Regions from separate parts of the Kribbella sp. CCNWLW201 genome, predicted to be linked through region 1. Evidence: riboswitches for the same ligand, from Rfam matches in the RefSeq annotation. Region 1 holds a riboswitch; the other holds the start of a gene.

Region 1 (3,372 bases):
GGACAGCTCCAGGAGCTCCTCGATGGGCGGCCCGGCGTCGCGTTGGTGCTTGTCGTCTCTGGAGGCCCGGGCCGTCGACCGGCGGTCTGGGACGTGTTGTCGGCGGTCGGGATCCAGGTGTGCTGTGGCGGGGGTGGGCGGGTGGGGCGGTAGTTTCTTCGGGTGGAGGCGTTTGCTGGGCGGTATCGGCTGATCGACCTGATCGGGACCGGTGGGATGGGATCGGTCTGGCGGGCTTGGGATTTGCGGCGGTCGGCGTACGTGGCGGCCAAGGTACTCGGGCAGCATGATGCGGCGACGTTGCTGCGGTTCGTGCGTGAGCAGTCGTTGCGGATCGGGCATCCGCATGTTGTCGCCCCGCATGGCTGGGCCGCTGACGACGACAAGGTCGTGTTCGCGATGGATCTGGTCCGCGGTGGGTCCGTGGCGACCTTGCTCGGTGATCACGGCCCGCTCCCGCCGTCGTACGTGGCCGTCCTCCTCGATCAACTGCTGCACGGGTTGTCTGCCGTCCACGCCGCGGGGGTCGTCCATCGCGATGTGAAACCGGCCAACCTCCTGCTTGATGTCACGGGTAGGGGTCGGCCGCATCTCCGGCTGTCCGACTTCGGCGTCGCGGGTCTCCTCCACGAACCGCGAATGACCCGCCACAGCACGATCCTCGGCACGCCGGGGTACCTCGCGCCCGAGCAACTGGCTGGTGCGGACCCGGATCCGCGCCAGGACTTGTATGCGGTCGGTGCTGTGGCCGTCGAGCTCCTCACCGGTGAACGTCCCGGTGTCGACGGCAAGCTCCCGGTCGTTGACGGTCCGCTCGGCGAGTTCATTCGCCGGTGTACGGCGACCGATCCGGCCGACCGCCCCGAATCCGCGAGCGAAGCCGGTCGACTGCTCGCCGCGAGCGGTGTGCTGCCGCCGGCGGGCACCACACCATGGGCGGACGATCCCGACTCACCTGAAGTCTTCGACCAGCTTCCGCCGCTCCCCGACTCGTGGAGCTCGGCAGGTCCGGCTCCGCGCACCCAGCAGGCCGACCCCCGCCCTCAGCAGCCTGGCCCAGGCACTCAGCAGGCTGACCCAGACGCTCAGCAGGTCGGCGCACGCACCGGTCCGGAGGCGTCGCCACGCTCGACTCTTATCGCGTACCCGTCTGGCGGAGGGCTGACGACGAGCGCGGAAGCCGCGGGGACGCAAAATCCACCTGGGTACGGCGAGCATGCGTGGCTGGCCACCCGGTCGAAGCGGGTGCTGCGCTGGATCGCGGTCACCAGCTTTGCCGGGGCAGCTGGCCTGCTCGGAGCCGCCGCCTGGCTGCTGCTCCGCTAGGTGTGAGCTCGCTCCGCTGACCGGGCCTCGCTCCCTGTGTAACCGCCGCCGTCGCGCTCGCCCTGACTGGAAGGATGCCGCCGGAGCCGGCGCTGCGGAGGCGGCGGGAGCTCAAGATGTGACCTGGCTCCTGGTGGGTTGGGCGGGGAGTGGCACACTTGAGGCACGAGTGAACCCACTCGCGTGCTCCGGGGTCGGTGTAATTCCGAGCCGGCGGTGACAGTCCGCGACCCGGCCGCAGCAGTTGAGCGGCCGGTTGACCTGGTGGAATTCCGGGACCGACGGTGAAAGTCCGGATGGGAGGCGCACGCGATCGGCGGGTGCGCTCTGACGTCCGGCAATGGACCCAAAATGGTCCGCCGCGAGTCCCAGGACCTGCGGCAACCCCGGGCGGCAGTGCGTGCATGCCGGTTGTCACGAGCCCCGGAGTGCGTCCGTGACGACGAGGGACCGTGAGTGAACAACGCTTCGCCGATCGATGTCGCCTGGATGCGGCGTGCGGTCGAGCTGGCCGCCAAGGGCATCGGCAGCACCCACCCGAACCCGGTGGTGGGGTGCGTGATCACCGGCCGGGACGGGCATCCGGTTGGTGAGGGCTTCCATGCCGTTGCCGGTGGCCCCCATGCCGAGATCGAAGCACTGACGATGGCGGGTGATCGAGCCCGCGGTGGTACGGCGTACGTGACGCTGGAGCCGTGTAATCACACCGGCCGGACGGGACCGTGTGCGGACGCACTGATCGCTGCCGGGGTAGCTCGGGTGGTGTACGCCGTACCGGATCCGAACAGGCAGGCTTCCGGTGGCGCGGAGAAGCTCCGGAGCAAGAACATCCAGGTCGAGGAGGGTGTGCTCGACACCGAGGCCGAGGCGGTCAACCACGTCTGGCTGCACAGCGTCCGGATGGGGCGGCCATTCGTCACCTGGAAGTTCGCCACCACGCTCGACGGGCGCTCAGCGGCGCCGGACCGGAGCAGCCGGTGGATCACCGGCCCGATCGCGCGGGCCGACGTACACCGGAAGCGGGCGGAGTGTGACGCGATCGCGGTCGGCACCCAGACCGTGCTGGACGACGACCCGGAGCTGACGGTCCGCGACGAGCACGACGTCCCCGCCGCCAGGCAGCCGCTGAGAGTTGTCGTCGGCGACCGTGAGATCCCGTTGACCGCGAAGGTCCGCAACGACCGCGCGCAGACGCTGATCCTGCCCACCCACGATCCCGCCGAGGTGCTGCGGCAGCTCGACGACCACCACATCCGGCACCTCTGGCTCGAGGGCGGTCCGACGCTGGCCGCCGCTTTCCTCCGTGCCCAGTTGGTCGACCAGATCGTCGCGTACGTCGCCCCGGCCGTGCTCGGCTCCGGGTACGCCGCGATCGGCGATCTCGGGGCGGAATCGATCGGCCACCTGCGGCGGTTCAAGCTAGCGGACGTCACCCGTCTCGGCGACGACGTCCGGCTGACCCTGACGCCGCTCGAACCACAAAGGACGCACTGAATGTTCACCGGAATCGTCGAGGAACTGGGCACCGTCGAGGCGCTCGACCTGCTGGAAGGGGACGCGGCCCGGCTCACCATCCGCGGGCCGAAGGTGACCGAGGACGCCAAACACGGCGACTCGATCGCGGTCAACGGCTGCTGTCTGACCGTGGTTGAGACCGGTGACGGCACCTTCACCGCTGACGTGATGCGCGAGACGCTGCAGCGCACCAGCCTCGGTCAGGCCACCAAAGGCTCGCAGGTCAACCTGGAGCGCGCGGTGTCGGCCCATGACCGGCTCGGCGGCCACATCGTGCAGGGCCACGTCGACGGTGTCGGCACGATCGCGAGCCGCACGCCGTCCGAGCACTGGGAGGACGTCCGGATCTCCGCCGCGCCAGAGATTCTGAAGTACGTCGCCGAGAAGGGCTCGATCGCCATCGACGGCGTCTCCCTGACGGTCACCGAGGTGGACGACGCGACCGGCACCTTCGGAGTCAGCCTGATCCCGACCACCCTCGAGCTCACCGTGCTCGGCCGCAACGCGGTCGGCGACACCGTGAACCTCGAG
Region 2 (3,372 bases), on a different contig from region 1:
GCCCTTCTCGTGGTACATCCGGGCCACCTTCGCGAGCAGCCGCAGCTCGTCCAGCCCCGGCTGACGCACCGCGCGGTTGATCACGTCCAGACCCCCTAACAGACGACGACTATAGGTCAGCCAGACAGATGTACACGCGGGGCGCTCCACCGGCATCGGGGATCACGTCCCGGGGTGAGTCGCGCTTGCCGGTCGCCACCACCGAGCCGTCACGCGGGTCCACGATCCGGTAGCCGAGCGGAATCGTGTCGTCGAAGATCATCACCGGCCCACCGTTGTCCCGGTACACCACGAACAGCTCGCCAGGCACGCTCAGCGCCCGCCCGGTGATCGCTCCGGTCCAGTCCGGCGCCATGTCGGTCGTCGGCAGCCCGGCGAGGATCTTCGGCACCAGGCCGACGTACGACGGCCCCTCGAACCCGACCGCCTCGCGCCAACCGGCTCCCGGCGCGGTGAAGTAGTCAGACTGCCCCGGCTCGTCCGGATGCAGCAGCCACTGCCACAGACTGCCCGCTCCGTAGACGACGCCCATCGTCCCGCCCGCGCACAGGTTGCTCCAGGCCTCGTGCCCCTGCCACCAGCCGGCCGCCCGGCCGGTCTCCTGGGTGTTCTCGTACGACGGTTCGCCGTTCGCGACCGCCTTCACCGGCAGATTCCGCCACATGTCCGCCACCCGCTCAGGCACGTGCTCGCCCTGGTGACCGGTCTGGCACCACTGGAAGTCGAGCCAGTCGGCGTCCTGGTGAGCGTTCGCATGGATGTGGGGCCGGTAGTGGATACCGGTCGGCTGGCCGTAGCAGTCGACCGCGTGGACCTCGATTCCGCCGGCCTCGACCTGAGGTTCACGACCCGACCCGTCTCCGCCAACCAGGTAGATCGCGGGCTGAGCGCCGTACCGGGCGACGAGGTAGCGGCAGTACCGCGCGTACTCCTCCGGCGGTACGACGGTGCCGGCGACGTCGAGGCCCTTCCAGCCGAAGCCGTGGAACACCGGCTGCAGGACCGGGACGAGACCGTGGTCGACCAGGATCCGGAGCAGCTCGTCGAGATACTGGAAGTACTCGACGTTCAGCTGGTTCAGGTGGCCCTCGGGGAGGTCTTCGAAGCCGACGTCGAAGCCCTCCTCCTGCGTGCGATCCCGCGGGCCGACGGCTCGCATGTCCGGCTGGACGGTCATCAGCAGTACGGCGTTGAAGCCCTTGGCCTGCCGATCGGCGGCGTACTCCCGGACCTGCTCGGGCGTCGCTCGCCAGGGCAGCGCCCACGCGGTGTCCGCGGCCAGGATCGCGGGCGTGCCGTCAGCGTGCACCAGGCTGCGGCCGCCGGGCGACATCCGCCAGAAGCCGTGGGCGTAGAACGGGTTGGCCTCGTCCTCGGCGGGGCGCACCTCGAGCTCGCCGGTGTCCGGGCCGCTCGTCCAGGTCCACCGCCCTGCCGAGGGCGCGGCGAAGCGGACCCGCCAGGTGTCACCGCCGTCCCAGAACGCGGGCCGCCGCAGCGTCGTACCGCTCTCGTGCTCGAACTCGGCCCACACCTCGGCGGCGTACGGCTCCTCGTGGCTCCTGGTCAGCGTGAGCTCGATTTCGCGCCAGGTGACTGAGATGGACATGACACTCCCGGGGATGGTTTCTACAGATAAACTTCTGCACGAAAGCAAGACCACACGTGCTCTGGGGTCGGTGAAATTCCGAGCCGGCGGTGACAGTCCGCGACCCGTACCTCCGCGAGGAGGTCCGGTTGACCTGGTGGAATTCCGGGACCGACGGTGAAAGTCCGGATGGGAAGACGCACGTGGCAGTCTTCGCGGTGCGCTGCCGACAGTTCGGTCGGAGGTGCCCGCGGAGCTTGTCGTTGCCCCGGAGCACCAGGCCGAGAGGACAACGACCGTGAGCTCCGCAACCAAGACCCGCTTGGACACCATCCAGCGAGCGGTCGACGAGATCGCGCTGGGACGGCCCGTCGTGGTCGTCGACGACGAGGACCGCGAGAACGAGGGTGACCTGACCTTCGCCGCGAGCCTGGCGACCCCCGAACTGATGGCCCTGCTGGTCCGGTACACCAGCGGCTACGTCTGCGCACCGGCCGCGCCGGAGATCCTCGACCGGCTCGAGCTGCCGCTGATGGTGCCGGACAACCAGGACAGCCTGCGGACCGCGTACACGATCTCGGTCGACGCGAGCTCTGGCATCGGCACCGGCATCTCGGCCGCCGACCGGGCCCGGACCGTCCGCGTGCTGGCCGAACCGTCGGCACAACCCGCGGACCTGATCCGGCCCGGTCACATCCTCCCGCTGCGGGCGGTGGAGGGCGGTGTCCGTCAGCGACCCGGTCACACCGAGGCCACCGTCGAACTCGTCCGGCTGGCGGGCCTGCCGCCGGTCGGCGTGATCGGCGAACTGATGAACGACGACGGCACCCTGATGACCGGGCCCGACCTGCGGACGTTCGCCGACACGCACGATCTCGCGATGATCTCGATCGCCGACCTGGTCACTTACCTGTCTTGAGCAGTTGCCGCGCGGAGTCCGCGATTCCCTCCGGCGACAGCCCGTACCGATCCAGCAGATAGCCGGCCGACCCCGTCGGCGCGAACTCGGGGAACCCGAGGATCGACACCCGCGCCGGATGATGCCGTACGACGGTCTCCGCCACCGCACCACCGAGGCCGCCGCCAGTCACCGCCTCCTCCGCGGTGACGATGCCGGCCGTCTCCCGCGCGGCCGTGACCACGGCATCGACGTCCAGCGGTTTCACCGTCGGCATCGACAGCACGCGGGCCGAGATCCCTTCGGTGGCGAGCTGTTCGGCCGCCGCCATCGCCCGCCACAGCACGGTCCCGTTGCTGATCAGCGTCACGTCGTCACCGGCCCGGACCGTGATCGCCTTGCCCAGTTGGAACTCGTAGTCGTCCGCGTACACCTTCGGCACGCTCATCCGGCTGACCCGGATGAACACCGGCCCGTCGGAGGCCGCTGCCCACCGCAGCGCGGCCGCCGTCTCGATCGGATCGGCCGGCACGATCACGGTCATGTTCGCGATCGCGCGCAGCCAGGCGATGTCCTCGATCGAGTGGTGCGTGGGGCCTAGTTCGCCGTACGCGACCCCGGGGCTCATCCCGCACAGCTTCACGTTCGTGTTCGAGTAGGCGACGTCCGCCTTGATCTGCTCCAGCGCGCGGGCGGTCAGGAAGCAGGACGCGGCCGAGACGAACGGGATCCGGCCGCCGTTGGCCAGCCCGGACGCCACCCCGACCATGTCCTGCTCGGCGATGCCGACGTTGATCAACCGGTCCGGGAACGCCTTGCGGAAGCTGTTCAGCTTGCTCGAACCGACCGAGTCGTTCACCACCCCGACGATCCGGTGATCGGCATG

The links. A riboswitch is a leader RNA that binds a small molecule or an ion and turns the genes downstream of it on or off. The one in region 1 is predicted to bind FMN.
Region 2: linked by a shared signal. The riboswitch ahead of ribB (3,4-dihydroxy-2-butanone-4-phosphate synthase) and the one ahead of ribD (bifunctional diaminohydroxyphosphoribosylaminopyrimidine deaminase/5-amino-6-(5-phosphoribosylamino)uracil reductase RibD) in region 1 are both predicted to bind FMN.

The regions. Positions count from the first base shown of each region.
Region 1 is NZ_JBBCBQ010000011.1:304,297-307,668, forward strand. It holds gene V9K99_RS35840 (serine/threonine-protein kinase) at 163-1,326, shown strand; FMN riboswitch at 1,506-1,639, shown strand; gene ribD (bifunctional diaminohydroxyphosphoribosylaminopyrimidine deaminase/5-amino-6-(5-phosphoribosylamino)uracil reductase RibD) at 1,783-2,820, shown strand; gene V9K99_RS35850 (riboflavin synthase) at 2,821-3,372, shown strand, end outside.
Region 2 is NZ_JBBCBQ010000001.1:648,711-652,082, forward strand. It holds gene V9K99_RS02925 (sugar-binding transcriptional regulator) at 1-84, opposite strand, end outside; gene V9K99_RS02930 (apiosidase-like domain-containing protein) at 110-1,609, opposite strand; FMN riboswitch at 1,662-1,795, shown strand; gene ribB (3,4-dihydroxy-2-butanone-4-phosphate synthase) at 1,887-2,507, shown strand; gene V9K99_RS02940 (transketolase family protein) at 2,491-3,372, opposite strand, start outside.